Regions from separate parts of the Sorangium sp. So ce295 genome, predicted to be linked through region 1. Evidence: riboswitches for the same ligand, from Rfam matches in the RefSeq annotation. Region 1 holds a riboswitch; each other region holds the start of a gene.
The links. Region 1 has a riboswitch for cobalamin ahead of WMF11_RS05140 (TonB-dependent receptor). Riboswitches for the same ligand answer to the same signal wherever they lie in the genome.

Region 1 (7,099 bases):
GCGCGCTCCGCGAACACCAGCGCATCCGCCGTCACCTGCCAGAAGTCGGCATACTCGTGGGACGCGACCCGCAGCCACGTGTACTCGAATTGCCGGGTGCGCCACGCCTCGCTCAGCGATGCCCCCTTGCCCGGACAGAGATCCTCCGCGAGCGCCGCGATCGGGCGCGGATCGAAGATAGGAAAAGCGTCGAAGGCGATCGCCCTGATCTTCGATCCCGCCGCCGGCCGCGGCGGCGCCGGCCCGTGCTGCGCGGCACAGGAAGCCGTCCCGGCCGGGGCCGAGCCCAGGAAACCCGCCGCGGCCGTGCCGGTCACGCGGTGGAGAAACTCACGACGATTCGTCAACATGCCAGCCTCCCTCCGATCCTCCGACGTGAACCTCGCGACCTGCGAGTCCGCGAGTCCGCGAGTCCGCAAGTCCGCGAGTCCGCGGGTGCGAGAACGCACGCGGGAGAGCATGCGCGGTCCGCCGTTGCCCGGGGATCCGCCATCGACGTAGACTCGCCATGCACCTTTGCATGGCGCGGAGCGCGCTCCGGCAGCAGCGCCCCGCGCCCCGGAGCCATGCTCGACTGGGACGATCTGCGCTACTTCCTCGCCGTCGCGCGGCACGGCAACCTCTCCGCCGCCGCGCGCGTGCTGAAGGTCACCCAGCCGACCGTGGGGCGGCGCGTCGCCGCGTTCGAGCGGCGCCTCGGGGCGAGGCTCTTCCTGCGCTCGCCGTCGGGGTTCTCGCTCTCGGCCGCGGGCGAGAGCGTGCTCGGCCACGCCGAGCGCATGGAGCAGGACGCGCTCGCGGCCGAGCGCGCCGCCGCCGGACGCGACGCAGGGCTGAGAGGCCACCTCCGTGTCACCGCGTCCGAGTGGCTCGCCACGCGCGTCCTCGGGCCGCTGCTCGTCCCGTTCCTCGCGCGCCACCCCGCCATCTCCGTCGATCTCATCGCGGACGCGCGATGGCTGAGCCTGCCGCGGCGGGAAGCGGACATCGCCCTTCGCCCCGCCGCGTTCGAGCACCACGAGGTCTTCCAGCGCGAGGTCGCGCGGATCGGGTTCGGGCTCTATGCATCGGAGGCCTACCTCGCCGAGCACGGCCCGCCGGACTGGGGACGGCAGTGCGAGGGCCACTCGCTCGTCACCATGAACGACGAGCCTCCGGCGATCGCCGACCTGTCGTGGGTGCGCGCCGTCGCCGCGAAGGCCCGCGTCGCCGCGCGCACCAACGGCCGCGAGCCCCAGGCGACGATGGGGGCCGCCGGCGTCGGGCTCGTCTGCCTGCCGCGCTACCTGGGCGACGCGACCGCCGGCCTCCGCCTGCTCTCGCCGCCCTCGCCGCCGCCAGGGCGCAAGCTGTGGCTCGGGGTGCACCGCGATACGCGCGGTGTGCCGCGCGTGAAGGCGCTCGTCGCGTTCGTCGCCGACGCCCTCGGGCCGCTCCGGAGCGCCCTCGACCCCGGCGCGGGGCCGCGCGCGTCAGGCGACGAGCGCCCCCGCTACCGGCCCTGATCGCGCTGGCACGCCCTGAGCTTCTCGAACTGCGCGTCGCACGTCGGGGGCAGGAAATCGGTCGCGCACTCTCGAACGCCCCCGCTCAGGCAATCGAAGAGCGACGTGATCGACGGCGCGAGGAATTCGCAGGGGATCCGGTCCGCGGAGGCGACGGTCTCGCCCACGCAGTCGAAGAAGGGGGCGGTCAGCGCGTTGCAGGGGCGCTGCTCGGAGAGCAGGTCGGCGCAGCGCTCGCTGCACCGGAGCTCCGGGCACGTGACGCCGTCGAAGAGCGAGCAGAAGAAATCGCACGAGGCCCTCTGCTCCTCGACGGAGGCCCCGCCGGAGCTCGCCGATGGCGACCCCACGGCCGCGCCAGCGCCCCCGGCGCCGTCGGAGCTCCCGGGGAGCCCGTCGACGACGACGGCCCCGCCGCAAGCGCCCGCCCCCGAGAGCGCGACGAGCGAGGCCAGGAAAGCGAAGAGCAGCGGCGTTCTCATCAGGGCATCCTATCGCGCGGCAGGCACGGCAGGGGCGCGCATCAAACGCCCCGCACGTCCCGCGCGCCCCCGGTCGCTCACTCCACCGCCTGCGATTGCTCGATCGCGTCCTCGCGGCGCTCCCGGCGGTTGCACGCGAGCACCTTCTTGCGGACGCGCACCGCGTCGGGCGTGACCTCGACGAGCTCGTCGCCGTCGATCCACTCCATCGCCGTCTCGATCGTGAGCAGCCGCGGGCTGGCCAGGAGGACGTTCTCGTCCTTGCCGTGGTTGCGCACGTTCGACAGCTTCTTCTCCTTGATGACGTTGACGTCGGTGTCGTTCGGCCGGTTGTGCTCGCCGATGATCATCCCCTCGTAGACCTCGACGCCGGGGACGATGAAGAACATGCCGCGCGGCTGCAGGTGGTGCAGCGCGTACGGGGTCGCCACGCCGACGCGATCGGCGACGATGGCGCCGGTCGGGCGGCGCATCATCGGGCCGCCCCAGGGCGCCCAGCCGTCGAACATCGTGTTGAGCAGGCCCGTCCCGCGCGTCGCCGTCAGGAACTCGCCGCGGAAGCCGATGAGCCCGCGCGACGGCACCCGGAACTCGAGGCGGGCGCGGCCGAAGCCGGGGTTCGTCATCTTCACCATCCGGCCGCGCCGGGAGCTGAGGCGCTCGGTCACGATGCCGACGTAGGTGTCCGGCACGTCCACGACCACGAGCTCGAGCGGCTCCATCACCTCGCCGTCGATCTCGCGCGTCACCACCTCGGGGTTCGAGAGCTGCATCTCGTACCCCTCGCGCCGCATCGTCTCCACGAGGATCGCCAGCTGGAGCTCGCCGCGGCCGAGCACCACGAACGTGTCGGGCACCTCGGTCGGCTCCACCCGGATCGCGAGGTTCTTCATCGCCTCGCGCTCGAGCCGCTCCTTCAGGTGACGGCTCGTCAGGAACTTCGACTGCTTGCTCTTGCCGGCGAACGTCGACGTGTTGACGCCGATCTTCATCTTGATCGTCGGCTCCTCGACCACGATGCGCGGCAGCGCCTCGGGGTGCGCCGGATCCGTGATCGTGTCGCCGATCGTGACCGTGTCGAGCCCGGCGATCGCGATCACCTCGCCCGCGACGGCGCTCTCGACCGCGACGCGCTTCAGCCCCTCGTAGGCGTAGAGCATCTTCACGTAGCCGCGCGACTGGCCGCCCTCGCCGAGGAGCGCGACGTCGGCGCCGGACCGGGCGGTGCCGCGGACCACGCGGCCGACCGCGAGCCGGCCCACGTACTCGTCGTGGGTCGTGTTGCATACGATGACCTGGAGCGGACCGTCGGGGTCGCCCGAGGGGCCGGGGACCCGCTCGAGGATGGTCTCGAAGAGCGGCTCGAGGTCCTTCGCCTCGTGCTCGAGCTCGCGCTTCGCCTGCCCGAACTTCGCGATCGCGTAGAGCGTCGAGAAGTCCATCTGCGCGTCGCTCGCCTCGAGGTCGCAGAAGAGGTCGAACACCTCGGAGAGCACCTCGTGGGCGCGCGCGTCGCTCCGGTCGATCTTGTTGATGACCACGATGACCGGGAAGCCGCGCTGGAGGCACTTCGAGAGCACGAAGCGCGTCTGCGGCAGCGGGCCCTCGGCGGCGTCGACGAGGAGGAGCGCCCCGTCGGCCATCATGAGCGTGCGCTCGACCTCCCCGCCGAAGTCGGAGTGGCCGGGCGTGTCGACGATGTTGATCTTGACCCCGCGGTACCGGATGCTCGTGTTCTTCGCGAGGATGGTGATGCCGCGCTCCCGCTCGAGGTCGTTCGAGTCCATGACCCGCTCGGCCACGACCTCGTTCTCTCGGAAGGCGCCCGACTGGCGGAGCATGTGATCGACGAGGGTCGTCTTCCCGTGGTCGACGTGGGCGACGATGGCGATGTTGCGGAGATCGTTACGGGGCATATACGGCGGCGGCCGTGTAGCACGCGACCCACGGAGGAGCGAGCCCATCCTCGCTAGAGCCCGAACGTTCGGCCTGCACGGCAGGCCCGCGGGTGGGCGAGCAGAGCGGTAGCGATTGACAGCCGAAGGCGCGCGGTCCTAGGGTGCGCGCCGTGCTGGTGCCCGGGCGTTCGCCTGGGCCGAAGAGGGAACCCGGTGAAATTCCGGGGCTGCCCCGCAGCGGTAAGCGAGAACGACCTCCACCCCATGCACTGGCCCGCCGAGGGCTGGGAAGCGGTGGACAGTAGGGAGCCGGTCAGACCGGAGCGCTCGCGAGCCCGAAGACCTGCCAGCGCCCGGCGGCGGGAGACATCCGGCGCCGGTTCGACCTGGGAGCCTCGAGGGAGGCGGTGAGGTCCGAGCCGGTGCAGCTCCACCTCTCTGCGCACGTCCCGGATACCGAACCGCCCCCCGCGTCGCCTTCCGGTCGCCCGCGGGGGCGAGAGGTCGGTCCAGCGCACCGTGCGATGGCCAGCCATTTCGTCCTCGCGGAGCTCGACGCGAGCGGCCCGACGCCGCTCCGCGCGATTGCGGCGAAGGAGGACACGAATGCTGCGCGAGACGGTCACGACGAGCCACGGGCACCGCCATCCATTTCATTTGCTCGCCGCGTTATCCATGGTGCTGGCCGCCGCGCGGCCAGCGCGCGCCGAGGGCGACACCCCCGATGCGCCCGCTGCCCCGCCGGAGGCCGCCGCCGCAGCGCCCACCGGCGAGGGCGCGCCCGCGGGCGACGCCGCGATCGAGGTCACGATCCAGGCGGAGAAGCCGGGCAGCGAGGCCGCGTCGCGCGTCTCCGTCGGACACAGGGAGCTCGAGCTCAGGCCGAGGCTCCGGCCGGGCGACCTCCTCGAGTCGGTCCCCGGGCTCTTCGCCGTGCAGCACGCGGGCGGGGGCAAGGCGAACCAGTACTTCCTCCGCGGATTCGACGCGGATCATGGGACCGACGTCGCCTTCTTCGTCGACGGCGTGCCCGTCAACATGGTCAGCCACGGCCACGGGCACGGCTTCACCGATCTCTACTTCATGATCCCGGAGCTCGTGACAGGGCTCGACGGCTACAAGGGGCCTTATTACGCGAGCATCGGCGACTTCGGTACGGCGGGCGCCGTCAACCTGCGCTTCGCCGAGAAGCTCGAGGAGAGCTACGCGCAGGTCAGCCTGGGGCAGTACGGTATCCAGCGCGGCCTCGTCATCGCCTCGCCGGATCTCGGCGACACGTGGCGCGCGGTGGCCGCGGCGGAGATCTACCGGAACGACGGGCCGTTCCTGAACCCGGAGCGGCTCAAGCGCTTCAACGTGGTCCTGCGGGCCACGCACGATCTGGACAACACCGGGAAGGTCCAGATGACCTGGATGTCGTATGGATCGACCTGGCACGGCTCCGGCCAGATCCCCGCGCGCGCCGTGTGCGGCGAGGGCGAGCAGGGCGGGTTGAACCCGCCGCCCTCGGCGTTCGGACAGCCGTGCATCGACCATTTCGGCGCCGTGGATCCGACCGAGGGCGGGGCGACCGAGCGGCACATGGCGTCCGTCGCCTACTCGACCGCGTGGCGGGACGCCGATCTGAGCGCGCTGGCCTACCTCGTCCGGTACCGCTTCACGCTGTACTCGAACTTCACGTTCTTCAGCGAGGACCCCGTCCACGGCGACCAGATCGAGCAGAACGACGACCGCACCGTCGGCGGCGCCGATCTCCGGTTCCGCAGGCAATACGAGCTCGGCGGGGCGAGGTTCACGACCTCGCTCGGCGCGCAGATCCGCGCGGACGCGATCGACAAGTCCCTCCACCACGACGAGGCGCGCGAGCGGATCGAGGAGAAGAGCAGGACCCACGTCGATGAGAGCCAGATCGGCGTCTACGTCGAGCAGGACGCCCGGCTCCGGCGCTGGCTCCGCGTCGTGCTCGGGGCGCGCGCGCAGTGGATCGACGTCAACGTGGACGACCCGGGCGAGGACCTCGAGGCGGCGGGGAACAGGTCGAGCGGCGCCCGGGGACAGATGCAGCTGCTCCCGAAGCTCACGGCGATCGTGTCGCCCGTCGAGGGGGTCGATCTCTTCGCCCACTTCGGGCGGGGCTTCCACTCGAACGACGCGCAGGGCGCGGTGCTGGGGGAGGGGGCGGCGACGCTGATCACGCCCGCGATTGGCTACGAGGTCGGCCTGCGGGTCGCGCCCCTGCGCGGGCTGTCGCTGAACGGGGCCGCGTTCCTGCTCGACCTGGACTCCGAGCTGGTCTGGAGCGGCGACGCGGGCGCGACCGAGGCGTCGGGGCAGACGCGGCGCTACGGGATCGAGATCGGCGGGCGCTACCGGCTCCGGAGCTGGCTCTTCGCGGACGTGGACGCGACCTTCACCCGCGCGCGCTTCCGGGAGAACGCCGGCAACGCGAGCGCTGTCGCCCTCGCGCCGACCCGGACGCTGACCGCGGGCGTCGGCGTCCGCCCGACGTTCGGCGCGTTCACGCCGTTCGCGGCGCTGCGGGTCAAGGCGATCGGCGCGCGGCCGGCGACCGAGGACGAGTCGCTCACCGCCGAGGGGTTCACGGTCGTCGACGCCAACGCCGGGCTGCGGTGGAAGAACGTCGAGGTGGCCGTGGACGTCCAGAACCTCTTCGACACGACGTGGCGCGAGGTCCAGTTCGCGAGCGCGTCGCGGCTGCAGTACGAGCCGGCCCCGGTCACCGGGATCCACTACTCGCCGGGGTGGCCGTTCACCGCGATCGGGCGGGCGACGCTGTACTGGGAGTAGGCGCCGCGCCGGCTCATGTCCGGCGGAGGTCCTCGCGCAGCGCGTCGAGCGATGCCCGGAACGCGGCTTCGCTCACGGCGGCGCCCGTCACCGCGGGCAGGAGCTCCGCGAACATCTGCCAGGCTTCCCCGATGTCACATACCCTGTGCGGATAACGCTGGCGGGCAATGAGCGTGAGCCCTGTCACGACGCTGCGAACCATCGCCGCCTGGAACCCCGAGCCCTCGAAGACGACCGCTGAGCACCGGATGGTCGCGCTCGCCTCCGCGAGGAAGCTCGCGATCGCCCTGCGCGCGGGCGCCGATGGCAACGACGCCTCGCTCTCGACGAGGGTGAGCAGCCCTATGCCGCGCGGGTGCTTCTTCGCGAAGTCCGCGCACGCATCCCTCAGGTGGCGCGCGCCGTC
Region 2 (7,099 bases), 4.4 Mb from region 1:
CGTTCGTGCCGAACCGATCGAGCAGGACCACGCGGCCGGACGGCGGCGCCGCCCTCGGGACGTCGACGTCGCCGGACAGCGCGAGGCTGAGCCCCGGCTTCGCCGCGCCGCTCGACACGAAGGAGGGCGACAGGGTGGTCCCGTCGAGCTCCGACACAGCGATGTTCGTCGACTGGTAGTCGCTCGTCACGATGACCACGCCGCTCTCACACGCGTCGCCGTCGCCGCCGCCGTGGACGCCGCCCGTCGACGGCGGCGGCGAATCCACGTTGCACCCGAGGATCGGGATCGAGATCGCGAACGCAAACAGACTGATCTTCACCATGTTGACTCCAGTGTGAAAAACACGCTCCGCCCCGGGAGCGGAAACCCGACGACATCCGTGCGCCGCGCGTCCAGGAGGTCCGCGACGCGACCTCTCACCGCGAGGTGCCCGCCGAGCCACCTCGCCTCCGCGTCGAGGTCGAGGGTCGCTTGCTCCGCGATCACGCCGAGCCCGGCGGGATCGGCGTACCGGCTCGACTGGTACACGGCCCGGATCTCGCCCGACGCGCCCGAGAACACGGCGCCGCCCGGGCGCTTCCACTCGGCGTGCAGGCGCGGCGCGACGACGAGGCGCGAGCGGAACGGGAGGAGGTCGTTCCTGGTCGTCCGCCCCGGCGTCGTGTCCCGCGGATCGAGCAGCGTCGCCGCGATCTCGGCGCGGAGGAACGGGGTCACCTCGACCCCGGCCAGCAGCTCCGCGCCCACGACGCGGGCGCGGCCGACGTTGTACGGGCTCACGTAGCCCTGACCGGACTTCTCGTACGCGACGAGCCCGGAGACCGCGCTCCCGAACGCGAACACGTCGAGGAAGGCGCCGCGCAGCACGGCGCCGCGCCCCGTCTGCGCCCGGATCCCGGCCTCGATCGTGGCGCCCGACTCCGGCTCGAGCTCCGCGTTGCCGTGGACGACGCCGGAGACGCCGTACACCTCGCCGAGCGTCGGGACGCGGACGTAGCGGCCCACGGTCGCGAGGAGCCGGAGCCTGTCGCTCCCCGCCTCGACGCCGACCCGCCCGGTCGGGACGAGCACGTCGCACGGGCGCTCGCGGTCGGCCCCTGTGGCGTGGCACTCCCCGCTCGCGAGGGCGTGCAGCGCGAGCCCCTCGCCGAGGCGCGCCTCCGCGCTGACGGCGCCGCGCGCGAGCGAGCGCCGCGCCCGGGCGAGCGGGACGTCGTCCGGCGCGCGTGAGATGCCCTCGCGCGCGACCGAGAGCACGGGCCGCACCCGGAGCCGGTCGGCGAAGGAGAGCGTCGCCCCGAGCGTCTGCTCCAGGCGGCGGCCGGCGAGGCGGAGCTCAGGCGTCTGCAGCGCGAGCTCGAAGAGCGGGTCGTGGACCTCCGACCGCGCCTCGATGAACGAGGTGCGCGCCTCGAGCGTGTGCTGCGCCTCTCCGCCGAAAGGCACGCGCGCCGCGACGGACGCCAGCACGCGCCGCGACTCCCCCCGCGCCTCGCGGGACGGCAGGAGCGCGAGCCTCGGCACGCCCTGCTCGCGGCCTGTGCCGTTCGCGATCACGTCGACGATCGCGCCGCCGCCGAGCTCGACGCGCGCGAGCGCCCACGCGTCGATCGTGCGCACGTCGGCGTTCTGCCGGCGCTCCACGGTGTCGTCGCTCTCGTCGAAGAGCGTCCCGCCATCGTTGACGAACGTGTAGCGGTTCTCCGCGGCCTCGGCGCTCACCCCGACGATCGCGCTCACCGGGCCCGCGCTGGCGCCGGCGAACGCCCACCCGCGCCGCGCGCCGAGCGAGCCCGCCATGACGCCTGCGCCGCCCGTCGTCCGGGAAGGCCGCCGCGGCTCGAAGAAGATCGCGCCGCCGGGGCCGAGGCGGTCGGCCTCGATGGGGGCGTGGCCGCGGTAGATCTCGATGCGCTCGATGAGCCAGAGGGGCACGAGGGAGAGATCCGCCGTCCCCACGACGTCGTCGTTCAGGCGGACGCCGGCGAGGTACACCGGCGTCTGCGTGGCGGTCGCTCCCCGGAGGGCCGCTGTCGCCGGCCCGCCGAAGCCGCCCGACTCGATGATGAGGACGCCCGGCTGCGTGCGGAGCACGTCCGCCGCCCCGAGCCCCGCGCCGGTGAGGCGCTCGCGGCCCAGCACCGACCCCGCGACGGACCTGTCCTTGGGCGGCGCGGGCGCGCGCAGGCGATCCCCCTCGACGTGCACCTCCAGCGGGTCTGTCCCCGGTCGAGCAGCAGCGGGATCATCCCCCGGCGCGCCCGCAGGCCGGCGCGGATCCTCGGCGCGGGCGGCAGGCGAGGCTGCCACTGCGCTGCAGGCGGCGAGCGCGAGCCAGCACGCCACGCCGGCGCTCCGGCGCCGACGCGACCGACGATCAGAGGAATCAACCATTCACGCGCCGCCTGCCCGCGTCGACCCAGCGCTGCTCCGGGTGAGCTGAGAGCCGAAGCGAGGGGGCTGCGTGACGGGCCACGGCACCGCGCGCGAGCGAGGTGGTCGAGAGCCTGGACGCCTTCCCCTCGAAGGCTCAGGTCAGCGCGCGCCAGAGCACCGGCGCGCGCACCTTCGGCAGGTCTTCGAACTCACGGGCGCTGCGGCCGTCGCCGGTCGCTCTCCTACACATCACCGCTTCCCAGGCTGCTCTGGTGCATGCCCAGTGCTTCTTGGTGATGGTCGTTCCCGTTCACCGCTGCGGGGGCAGTCCCGGATTCTCACCGGGTTCCCTTTTCAGCTCGCCAGGGGATGGCCGGACGAGCACCGATGGCGGGGCGACTCGTCGCACCCGTCACGCAGGATGTCAATGCTGAAGCGAAGGCCCGGAGCGCCCCGTCCGCGAGCCCACCGGCGACGCACACCCGAGACAGAATCGGGAGTCCCTTGACAGTCTTGCACGCGCGTATCACGCACAATTTAAAATTGATTTTCTTTATCAATAATGAGCGACCCGAGACCTGTCAACCGCACGTCGGGATCCCCGAGATCGCACCTGCCGATCACCATCCAGGAGCTGCGCCAGGTCCCCGAGCCCCGCGACTACGTGCGCGGCGTCGAGACGGCGGTGGGCCTGATGCGGTGATGGCGCGAACCGCGCTGGCCAGAGTTCGCCGCCGCGACCTGCCATGTCAGCGCTCTGGGGGATTCAGCCGCTCACGTCCTCCGTCGCCGCCGGGACCGGGACGACGACGACGCGCTTGCACCGCCGGCACTTCAGCTCGACGCCGCCGGGCACATACCGGGCGAGCAGGCTGCCGCAGCCGCAGCGCACGGAATTGGGCTCGGCACGTCCAGCAACGCCGCAGTGATCACACCGGCGGTCGAGCGGAGCCGTCGCCTTCGACATCACGTTGTCCATCGTGGAACCCCACTTTCAATAATGAAAGTCACTTTCACTTTCAATCCGGAACCTGCCATGGTACCAACAACGTTGTCAAGCAAAAGCCGCCGGAGAGCGTTCACGACGTCCATGGAGCGTTGCTCGGGCGTCACGGCCGCCTTCGCGTCGTCGTGCTTGATCTTCGTGATCGAGCGACACGTCGCCCTCGGCGCGTCGAGCGGCGCCGGCGCCGCGCCCGCGCTGGAGGGCCGGGGCTAGTCGACGAGCGCGAGAGTCCAGAGAGCGCGCCTCCAGCCGGGCGCCGCTCACCTGACTGACCTGGTTTCCATCTCTGATTCTCCCCTGTGGGAACAACACCCCATCGGGGGCACCTCCCCTTCTGATGCTGGAGAAAAGCTCCAGGGTCGGCTTGCACGGCCGCTCCTCGCATGCTCTTTGTCGGTGACCTCATCCATGGTGTTTCCGTCTGTCGTCCCGCGCCTCGCGGGATGCCTTGGCTGCCTCGTCGCGGCCCTCGTCCCACGCATCGTCGTCGCCGTCATCCCGGCCGAAGCCTCGCCTCCTCCGGCGGCGGCGGTCGCGCCGATCACCGAGGTTTCGCCCCGCGCGAAGGGCGCGCCTGAGCCCCTCATCGACGGCGCCGCGCGCTCCGTCGTCGCCGTGGCCGTATCGCACCGCGATCCCCGGGGCGGCGAGCGACGCGTGAGCCTGTGCAGCGGCGCGCTCGTCGAGCCCAACCTCGTCTTGACGGCGCGTCACTGCATCTCGCGCAACCTGACGGCGGCCCCTCGCTGCGATCGCTCGGGCAAGTCGCACAACGGCGATCACGTCGGCGGAGACATCGATCCTTCCGAGATCGCCATTTACACCGGGGACCATATCGACGTCTCCCGCGACGCCGCGCGGGCGCGCGCGGTGGCCACGCTGCACGGGAAAGAGCGCGTCCTCTGCGACGCGGACATCGCCTATCTGGTGCTCGATCGGCCCCTCACCGACGTGGCGCCCCTGCGGATGCGCGAGGTCGGGGCGCTCGATCCAGGCGACAGCGTGGTCGCCGTCGGGTACGGCGGCGGAGCGTCCAATCGGCTCGGCGTCCGCGCCGCGCGCGGTCCGCGCCTCGTCGCCGCCGTCGGGCCCCGCGCCGATCCGGCGACGGGCAAGGTCCTCGGTCCGCGCGAGTTCGAGATCGAGGGGGCGACCTGCGCCGGCGACTCGGGAGGTCCGGTGATCGACGCCGACCGCGGCGACGTGGTGGGCGTCACGTCGCGAGGCGCGGGGTGCACCGCGGCTGGCAACCACGTGTATACGCGCACGGACGCCTTCGCCGCGCTGACGGCCGAGGCCCGCACGGCCGCGCTCGCACGACGCTGAGCGCCGCGCGCCATCGCCGCCGGCTCGCCTCGCCGAGCGCGAGGGGCAGGACGCGGCAGGTGCAGGCCGTGTGCACCCGCGGCACAGCGCGCGATGCGCGGGCGTGCCGGCACGTCGCTCGCATCGCGCGGAGTCAGCGGAAGACAGGCACGGCATCGACGCTCATGCGGGCAGGGTCGCGTGCGCGATGACGCTGCCTCGCCCGCGCCGATGACCACTTCCCGGAGGGATCGGAACCATGTCGTTGCTGGACACCACCAGGGGCTTCTTGACGCCCGAGCTCATCTCGGCCGCAACGAAGGGGCTGGGCCTGAGCGATGAATCGCCGACGAACGTGCGCGGCGCCGCGGAGAGCTCGGTGCCGACGCTGCTCGCCGGAATGGCTCAGGTCGCCTCCTCGGAGAGCGGCGCAGCGCAGCTGTTCAGGATGATCACCGAGCGGGACTACGAAGGTCTGCTCGGGAGAGCAGGTCCCCTCCGCGCCGAGCAGGCCGAGGAGCTCTCGCACCATGGGCAGTCGATGATCGCCCGCCTGTTCGGCGACCGCGCGAGCGGGATGATCGATCTCATCTCCCGCTCCTCCGGCGCAGAGCAGCGGTGCTCGACCGCGATGCTCGGCCTGGTCGCTCCGATCGTCGCGTGCGTCCTCGGCCGCGAGGTGAGGTCGAGAGGGCTGACCGCGCGAGGGCTCGCCGATCTGCTCTCTCACCACAAGCAATCCTTCAAGGACGATCCGCGCGCCCCCGCGGGCCTCGCCGGGTTCCTCGCTCCCTCGATGGCGGCGAGCGCTCCTTTCGTCGCGGCGGCGGCGCGCGAACGGCCGCACGATGCGGTATCGCCCGTCCCGTCCCGAACGACGGAGTCGTCAACGCCGCTCCCCTCGCGCGAAGGGCCTGCCCGTCAGCGTCAGACGCGAGAATGGCTGCTCCCGACCTTGCTGGCAGCGGCGGTGCTCGGAGGCCTCTGGGCGTTCGCCCGCGAACGCAGGGCGGAGCGCGCCGCCGCCGAGCCCACGCACGAAGCCCCGATCGCGGCGGCTCCGAGGGAGGACCTCGCTCAGCCTGCCGCGCCGCCGCAGGCCGAACCGCCGCCACAGGTCGAGGCGCCGCGCGCCGAGGCGCCCGGCGAGGCGCCGTCCAACGCGCCGGAGATCGTCGAGCAGCTCAGGATCACGGCCGGAGAGATGACGCTCCCGGGCGGCAAGGTCCTCTCCGTCGACGAGCACGGCTCCGAGGCGGAGATCGCGCGGTACCTCGACGCCGGAGCCACGGATGGCCCCAAGCGCTTCTCGATGGAAGGCGTGAGCTTCCGCTTCGGGACCACGGAGTTGACCGAAGCTTCGCGGCCGAAGCTCGAAGCGCTGGCCGTCATCCTCGACGCCTATCCCTCCGCGCGGGTGCGCATCGAAGGGCACACCGACGCCGTGGGCGGCGCCGAGGGGAACAGATCGCTGTCGCTGGCGCGAGCCCAGGCGGTGCGCAACGAGCTCACCGCGCGACAGATCGCTCCCCATCGCATCGAGGTGGCCGGGATGGGCGCCGAGCAACCGGTGGCGTCGAACGACACCGCCGGCGGACGCGCGCAGAACCGCCGGATCGACGTCATGGTCCTGAGCCTCTGAAGCGGCGACTCACCCCCTCCACGGAAGGAGCAAGGTACCGGCGCCGGCCTGCGGAAGCAGGGTACCGGCGCCGTCAGAAGGCCGGCGCATGCCCGGCCGGCGCCTACGTGTGCACTCTCGGGAGGACTTGCTCGAGGACGCCGACGCCGCCGTTGTCCTTCTCCACGTGGAAGCGGACCACCAGGTTGTTGTTCTTGTCCCAGTCGTCTGCGCCGTCGCTCGGATCGAGGATCGCAAAGTTGCGATGGGTGACGCAGTACCTGTGATCGGCCCCCGAGATCTCCCGGAGGAATCCCTTGATGTCGCCGTTGAACAGGTTCTGACTGCCGCCGTTCGTCAGCAGCGAGAGGATGATGCGGGACATCCCCTTGGGGGCAGGGCGCGCGATGCCGGATGCGGTCACCTGATAGAGGCGCGGTCGCGAGCGCGGCTTCCCGAATCCGAGGACCGTGTCGATGTGCGCCATCGTGCCGACGTGGATGTCGCCGCCCATGAGCGTCACCTGGGTGCGAGGGCTGAAGCCGGCGAAATTCATGAGAGACATAAGGAAACGCCTGCATTCGTTCTGGTTGTTGGAGGCAGCCCAGCCGTCCCGGATGTCGTCGATGGAGGCCATGTTGAACGTGTTCGTGAGGGCCTCGGCGGCCGCGAGCGGCAGATAGACGACGGGCGTGCCGACCACGACGAAGAGGTGCCTGAGATCGAGCGCAGCGAGCTCGTTGAGCCTGAGCTCGAGGTCGTCGAGCTGTTGCTTGCCGAGGATCGCC
Region 3 (7,099 bases), 1.0 Mb from region 1:
CCGGGGTTCGGCGGGACCCAGCGGCTGCTGCGACGGGTCGGGCCAGGACGCGCGCGCGAGCTCGTCTATTCAGGAGACATGATCACCGCCCAGCAGGCGCTGTCGATCGGGCTCGTCAACGCCGTCTTCCCGGCGACCGAGCTCCTCGCGCGCGCCCGCGAGACCGCCCTCAAGATCGCCTCGCGCGGGCCGCTCGCCGTCGCCGCCGCCAAACGCGTCCTCCTGCGCGGCGAGAGCCTCGACCTCGCCGCCGCCAACGAGCTGGAAGCCCAGGCATTCGCCGCGCTCTTCGGCAGCGAAGATCAACAGCTCGGAATGAAAGCGTTCCTGGCGAAATCGCAGGCCACATTCACGGGCAAGTGAAGGCTCGGGAGGCGCGAACCGCGCGCTCGACGGCAAAAAAATACCGCGCATCACGCTGGAGGGGGGCCCAGAATGACCGCGGCAGGGACACCGCGCCGGAGTCTTGAACGTCCGCCACGGTGCGAAGAAAAAAGACCGCATGCGCTCCGGGCTGGGGGGTCCGCGCCGGTGCGCATGCGGTAGTCAGATTGTGGCATCCGCAAGCGCGTTGTCGATAACAAAGTGCAATGACTGCACGCCGAGCGAGCAGAGCGCTCCAGACACGAAGGCGGCCAGGCGGGCGCGCAACCCACACACACAAGCGCAGCGGGAATTCACGTTCGAGCCGGGCATACCCCTCCACCGGAGACAGCGCACAGCGCAGCGTTCGCCGTGCATTCCGAGACGAGCGAACACGAAATCCCTCATCTCTTCAATAAGAGATGCCACGAGGCAGCAGGCCGTACACCGGACGCCTGCTCCCGAGTAAAGAGCCCGGACGAACAAAGCACACTGCGGAAAGAACGCGCCGGCGCCTTGTATTCAAGCGCACGAGAGACCCCGCTCAGGCGCTGCACGCGACAGGCGCTGCACCCGCACGGCGATAAAGTAAACAGGTTTTATCTAAGGGGGACATAATTCAAGACGTGTGCTCGACGACTCTTCGCGTGATGCGTCTGGGTCAATTTCTCGGCCTCGGCCATCGCATCACAGGGCCTCGATCGCTCGTCGGCGCGCCCATGTCTGCTCGATGGGGGCACCGACGGGCGCGCGGCGCGCCTCGGCAGTGATGGCTTCGTGCGCCCCGGCAGTGCCCGCGAGGGCGAGGCGTCCACCAGCGGCAGGCATCACCGCCGCACCAACGCCGCGGACGAGGGCGCTCGCGGCGGGCCGGAGCGCGCAAGGCGGAAGCTCGACCCCGGTCGACGCACCCGGGTTCGCCCGGTCCGCGCGCCCGGGGTCCGCACCCCGGTACGCGCCCGGCTCGCGTGATCGCGCCGCCTGGATACGTGGGCCGACGCGCGGGGCACCGCGCGCGAGGCGGAGCTGGCCCGCGCTCGACGGGGAGCTCGTCCGACACGCCATGCCAGATGCAGCGCCCGCTGAGCGCCTCCTCCGCGATCGGGGCGCGACGTCCTTGACGCCGGGCACGAAACGGGATTACCGAGCACCGGCCTGACAATCCATTCCTCGGGTGCCCTCCGGGGCATAACAGGGAAGCCGGTGCAAAACCGGCGCGGTCCCGCCACCGTGAGTGGGGAGCTGCCTCCGAAGACCACTGGGCCTCATTAGGAAGAGGCCTGGGAAGGTGGACGCAGCGCTGGGAGCTCGATCAGCTCCCTGAACCCATGAGCCGGGAGACCTACCCGAGCCTCCCACGAGGTGCAGCTTGCGCACGTCTTCGTGGCGTTCGGGTGCGGACTTCACCCGGAGCGCCGAAATCGGTCTTCACGGCCGCGCATTGTCGATCGCTGCCGTGTCCCTGGGGACGCTCCTCGCGCCCCGGCCCGCGGCCGCGATGCACCTCGCGGAAGGCGTCCTGCCGCTCGGCTGGTGCGCCTTCTGGAACGCGCTCGCCCTGCCCTTCGTCGCGATCGCCCTCCACCTTCTCCGGCGCCGCACCGAGCAGGACGCCTTCTACAAGCCGTTCGTCGGCCTCATCGCGGCCGCCGTCTTCGCGATCTCGTGCATGCCCGTGCCGGTGCCGACCGCCGGGACCTGCTCCCACCCGTGCGGCACAGGGCTCGCGGCGGTGCTCATCGGCCCCTGGATGACCGTCCTCGTCACCGTGGTGGCGCTCCTTATCCAGGCCCTCTTCCTCGCGCACGGCGGCCTCACCACGCTCGGCGCCGACGTCGCGTCGATGGGCATCGCGGGCGCCTTCACCGGATATTTCGCCTTCCACCTCGCGCGGCGCTGCGGCGCGAACCTCTGGGTCGCGGGGTTCCTGGCGGGCGTGACGTCGGACTGGGCAACCTACGCCACCACGGCGCTCGCGCTCGCGCTCGGGCTCTCGGGCGAGGGGTCGGTGACGTCCATGTTCACGGGCGTCGCCCTGGCCTTCGTCCCCACCCAGCTGCCGCTCGGCCTGCTCGAGGGCGTCATGACCGCGGGGGCGCTCGCCTTCCTGCGCGCCCGGCGGCCCGACATCCTGGACCGGCTCCAGGTCGTCCGGCTCGCCCCGGGGGCGTCGTGACGCGGCGGCTCGGACAGCGCCCGCTGCCAGCGCCGCTCGCGCGGCGCGCGTGCGCGGCAGCGCTCCGGCTCGCCGCTTCCCTCTGGCTCGCCGCCTGCGGCAATGCGTCCTGGGACGGCGTCGACGAGGCCGTGGTGCGCCGCGTCGCCGAGGACGCAGGGCGCCACGACACGGGGCCGCTGTTCGCGGGCCTCGAGGGCGACCTCCTGCTCTTCGCGTTCCTCTGGGCCGGGCTCCTCGCCGGCTTCGCCCTCGGCTATTTCTCGCGCGTGCTCTTCGTCGAGCGCGCGGGCGCGCCCGCGGTCAAGGCCGGCGGCCAAGGCCTCCGTGCGGACTGACCCGCCTCCGCGGCTCCGCGACGTGGACGCCCGGCTCCGCCTCGGGGCCGCCGTGGCGGCGTGCTGCGTCGCCGCGGGCGCGCGCTCGCCCGTCACGCCGGCCGCGCTGCTCCTCCTCGCGTGCGCGGCCCTCCGCCTCCAGGGCACGCCGGCGCGCGCCGTCCTCCGCGCCGCCGCGCCCGCCGCGTGGATCGGAGCGGTCGCGGCGGCGCTCGCGCTCGCGCTCACGCCGGGAGCGCCGCTCCTCCCCGGCGCGCCGTTCCCCGTCGACGCGATCACGGCCGAGGGGGCCCGCCGCGCCGCGGCCATCGGCGCGCGCGTCCTCGCGGCGGCCGCCGTGCTCCGGTGGCTCGCCGGCGCCGCAGCGCCCGCCGAGATCGAGGCGGCGCTCGCCGGGCTCGGCGTCCCCGCGGCCCTCGTCGAGCTGCTCGCGCTGACGCGGCGCTTCGCCGGCGTGCTCCAGCGCGCGGCCGACAGCGCGTGGAGCGCCGCCGCGCTCCGCGGCGGGTTCACCCGCCCCGGGGCCGCCGCGCGCTCGGCCGGCGCCGTCGCGGGCGTCGTGGCGCTCCGGACGCTCGAGCGCTCCGAGAGCGCCGCGCTCGCGATGCAGCTCCGCGGCTACCAGGGGAAGCTCCCCGTCGCCGACCGGAGGACGAGCGCGCCCGCCGCGAACGTCGCGTTCGCCGCCGCCGCCCTCGCGGCCCTCGGGCTCAGCGTCGCCGCGGGAGAGGCCGGATGATCGCGCTGCGCGCCCCCCGGCTCGGCTACCGGCGCGGCGAGCCCGTGCTGCGCGACGTGCGCCTCGACGTCGGCGAGGGCGAGTCCGTGGCGGTGCTCGGCGGCAACGGCGCCGGCAAGACAGCGCTGCTCCGGACGCTCGTCGGGCTGCTCCCGGCGCCCGGCGGCGGCGTCGAGATCGCGGGCCGCCGCGTGGGCTCGCCCTCGGACGCCGTCGCCGCGGGCGCCGCGCTCGTGCTCCAGGACCCGGACGACCAGCTGCTCGGCGCGACGCTCCTCGACGACGTCCTGTTCGGCCCGCGAAACCTCGGCCTGCCCGCGCCCGAGGCGCGCCGCCGCGCCGAGGCGGCGCTCGCCGCCGTGCAGATCGCCCACCTCGCCGACCGGGCCATCGAGGCGCTGAGCTTCGGCGAGCGCAAGCGCGCGTGCATCGCCGGGATGCTGGCGATGCGGCCGCGGGTGCTGCTGCTCGACGAGCCGACCGCGGGGCTCGACCCGGAAGGCGAGCTCGCCCTGTGCCAGACGCTGCGCGCGCTCTCCGAGCAGCAGGGGACCACGCTGGTCACCGCGACCCACGCGGTGGATCTCGTGCCGCTCTTCGCCTCGCGCGCTGTCTTGCTGGGCGACGGCCAGGTCCTCGCGGACGGGCCGCCGCGGGAGGTGTTCGCGCGGGGGGAGCTCCTCGCGCGGGCGCGGATGCGGCGGCCGTGGGTCGCCGAGCTCTGGACCCGGATGAGCCCTCTGCCGCCGCGGGGCGGCGCGGGCCTCCCGCTCACCCTGGAGGAGGCGCTCGCGTGCATGACGACGGTCTCCTGCTGATCGGCCACGGCAGCCGCGACGCCGCGTCGAACGCCGAGTTCGAGGCGATCGTGGCCGATTACGCCGCGGCGCGGCCCGAGATCGCCGTGCAGCACGGCTACATCGAGCTCGCGACGCCTCACCTCGCCGACGCGCTCGCGGCGCTCGCGGCGCGGGCGTCCCGCGTGGCGGTCGTGCCGCTCTTCCTGTTCGCGGCGGGGCACGTGAAGAACGACATCCCGCTCGCGCTCGAGCGGGCGCGGGCCGCGCACCCGGGGGTGCGCTTCTCGGCGGCGCGGCCGCTCGGCGTGCACCCGGCGCTCGCCGAGCTCGCGTTCGAGCGCGCCGCGACCGCGCTGCCGGCCGACCCGGCGGCGCGGGCCCGGTCGGCGCTCGTCGTCGTGGGGCGCGGGTCGAGCGACCCCGACGCGAACGGCGATTTCTGCAAGACGGCGCGCCTCATCGGCGAAGGCCGCGGGCTCCAGCTCGTCGAGCCGACCTTCATCGGCGTCACCCGGCCCTCGGTCGAAGAGACGCTGGAGCGGGTCGCGCGGCACCGGCCGGAGCGCGTCGTGGTGGTCCCCTACTTCCTCTTCGCCGGGCGGCTCATGACGAAGCTCGCCGAGCAGGTCGAACGCTTTTCATCGACGTACCCGTGGATCCGGGCGTCGCTCGCGCCGCACCTCGGCCGGTCGAGCGCGCTCGCGGGCCTGATCGACGAGCGCGCGCGCCAGGCGCTCGCCGGCGAGGCGCCGCTCCCCTGCGACACGTGCATGTACCGCACCGCGCTGCCGGGGCTCGCCCGGGAGGTCGGCGGGCTCAAGGCGATGCTCTACAGCGTGCGCCACACGCTCACGCACACGCAGGCGTCGAACCACCCGCACGCCCACCGCTCGCTGCGCAAGCACGTGCTCGTCTGCGGCAACGCCGACTGCGTGGACCGCGGCAGCCTGGCGCTCCTCGAGTCGGTGCGCCGGCTCGTGAAGCAGGCCGGCCAGCAGCAGCAGATCCGCGTGACGAGGACGTCGTGCATGGGGCGCTGCGGCGAGGGGCCGACGGTCGCCGTCTACCCCGACGGGGTCTGGTACCGCGGCGTCCGCGAGGAGGACGCGAAGGACCTCGTCGAGGAGCACCTGCTCGGCGACCGGCTGGTGGCCCGGCTCGTCGACGACATCATGCAGTGAGGCGCGGCGCCGGGCGCCGCCTCGAGCGTGGATCGCCGACGCGCGGAGCCTCCCCCGCAGCCCGCGCGCCACCTCGGCCGTCGTGGTCCCCTGCCCACGTCCCGCGCCAGAGCCGCCCGAGTTGACTCATATGCCCAATTCAGTCATATGAGTTCTGTGCCCGTCCGCCGCCCCGACAGACCCCGCGACCCTGCGCGGCGCACCAGGATCCTCGACGCCGCGAAGCGCCACTTCGTCGAGCGCGGCTTCAAGGGCACCAACCTCGACGCCGTCGCCGCCGAGGCCGGCTGCGCAAAGGGCGCCCTCTACCTCGAGTTCGCCGACAAGGAGTCCCTCCTGCGCGAGGTGGTGGAGCAAGCGTTCGCCACGATCCGCGCGCGCTTCGCCGCCGAGGTGCTCGGCCTGGAATCCCCGCTCGATCGCCTCGTCGCGACCCTCCGCTTCGCTTACCGACAGCAGGCGGCCGAGCCGCTCTTCGGCAAGCTCCTCCGCGAGGATCCCGACCTCCGCGCGCTCCGCCCGCTCGACGACGCCGCGAGCGCCGCCGCCGCGAAGGCGCAGATCGCCCAGATCAACGGCTGGGTCGACGAGGGCATCGCGCGCGGGGAGATCCGGCCCGACGTCGATCGCGACGCGATCCCCTTCGTCCTCGGCGTGCTGCGCTTCGCGCCCCAGCACCTCGGGCTGATCACGTCGTTCTGCGCCTTCGCCGGTGAGCGCACGCTCGACGCGATCGCCGACATCTTTCGCGCCGGCCTGGCCGCGCGTCCTGCAGCGCCCCCCACGGAGACGACCTCCACGACGGCGATCCCCACGGAGCAGCGCGCGACCGCGTCGCGCGCAAGGAGCAAGCGATGAACCAGGCGATCGAGGTGAACGCGCTCGGCAAGCGCTTCGCGAAGGTCACGGCCGTCGAGGGCGTGAGCTTCAGCGTCGCGGCCGGCGAGATCTTCGGCTTCATGGGGCACAACGGCGCCGGCAAGACCACGACGCTGCGCATGCTCCTCGGCCTGACCCGGCCCACCGCGGGCACCGCGCGCGTGCTCGGGCGCGACGTCGTCCACGAGACGCTCGAGGTCCGGCGGAACGCGGGTTACCTGCCCGCGTCGTACTCGCTGCCCCCCGACATGACGGCGCGCGGCTTCCTCCACTACATCGCCGCGATGTTCGCGCTGCCCGGCGACGTCGCGGCCGCGCGGGCCGGCGCCCTCCTGCGCCGCTTCGGGCTCGAGCGCGAGGCGGACCGCCCCCTGCGCGGCTTCTCCACCGGCATGGCCCAGAAGGTCGGCATCGCCCAGGCGCTGATCAACGAGCCCGCGGTGCTCCTGCTCGACGAGCCGACCTCTGGGCTCGATCCCCTCGGCCGCCACGAGCTGCTCGAGGTGCTCCGCGCGCTCGCGCGCGAGCGCGGCGTCACCATCGTGTTCTCGTCGCACATCCTCTCCGACGTCGAGGCCCTCTGCCGCCGCGTCGCGGTGATGCACCGCTCGCGCCTCGTCGCC

Region 2: it holds a riboswitch for cobalamin, as region 1 does, so the genes downstream of both, WMF11_RS21645 (TonB-dependent receptor) here and WMF11_RS05140 (TonB-dependent receptor) in region 1, are expected to answer to the same signal.
Region 3: it holds a riboswitch for cobalamin, as region 1 does, so the genes downstream of both, WMF11_RS01420 (energy-coupling factor ABC transporter permease) here and WMF11_RS05140 (TonB-dependent receptor) in region 1, are expected to answer to the same signal.

What each region holds. Positions count from the first base shown of each region.
Region 1 covers NZ_CP150324.1:1,374,875-1,381,973, forward strand. Annotated here, with positions in the region: gene WMF11_RS05120 (haloacid dehalogenase type II) at 1-350, opposite strand, end outside; gene WMF11_RS05125 (LysR family transcriptional regulator) at 567-1,505, shown strand; gene WMF11_RS05130 (hypothetical protein) at 1,493-1,987, opposite strand; gene typA (translational GTPase TypA) at 2,065-3,951, opposite strand; cobalamin riboswitch at 4,043-4,250, shown strand; gene WMF11_RS05140 (TonB-dependent receptor) at 4,492-6,693, shown strand; gene WMF11_RS05145 (hypothetical protein) at 6,707-7,099, opposite strand, start outside.
Region 2 covers NZ_CP150324.1:5,728,928-5,736,026, forward strand. Annotated here, with positions in the region: gene WMF11_RS21640 (hypothetical protein) at 1-325, opposite strand, end outside; gene WMF11_RS21645 (TonB-dependent receptor) at 319-2,313, opposite strand; cobalamin riboswitch at 2,557-2,783, opposite strand; gene WMF11_RS21650 (hypothetical protein) at 2,942-3,082, shown strand; gene WMF11_RS21655 (hypothetical protein) at 3,146-3,358, opposite strand; gene WMF11_RS21660 (hypothetical protein) at 3,470-3,598, shown strand; gene WMF11_RS21665 (trypsin-like serine protease) at 3,794-4,711, shown strand; gene WMF11_RS21670 (OmpA family protein) at 4,950-6,332, shown strand; gene WMF11_RS21675 (alkaline phosphatase D family protein) at 6,436-7,099, opposite strand, start outside.
Region 3 covers NZ_CP150324.1:354,507-361,605, reverse strand. Annotated here, with positions in the region: gene WMF11_RS01425 (enoyl-CoA hydratase/isomerase family protein) at 1-363, shown strand, start outside; cobalamin riboswitch at 1,519-1,727, shown strand; gene WMF11_RS01420 (energy-coupling factor ABC transporter permease) at 1,826-2,539, shown strand; gene WMF11_RS01415 (hypothetical protein) at 2,536-2,877, shown strand; gene WMF11_RS01410 (CbiQ family ECF transporter T component) at 2,867-3,616, shown strand; gene WMF11_RS01405 (energy-coupling factor ABC transporter ATP-binding protein) at 3,613-4,434, shown strand; gene WMF11_RS01400 (CbiX/SirB N-terminal domain-containing protein) at 4,410-5,597, shown strand; gene WMF11_RS01395 (TetR/AcrR family transcriptional regulator) at 5,745-6,455, shown strand; gene WMF11_RS01390 (ABC transporter ATP-binding protein) at 6,452-7,099, shown strand, end outside.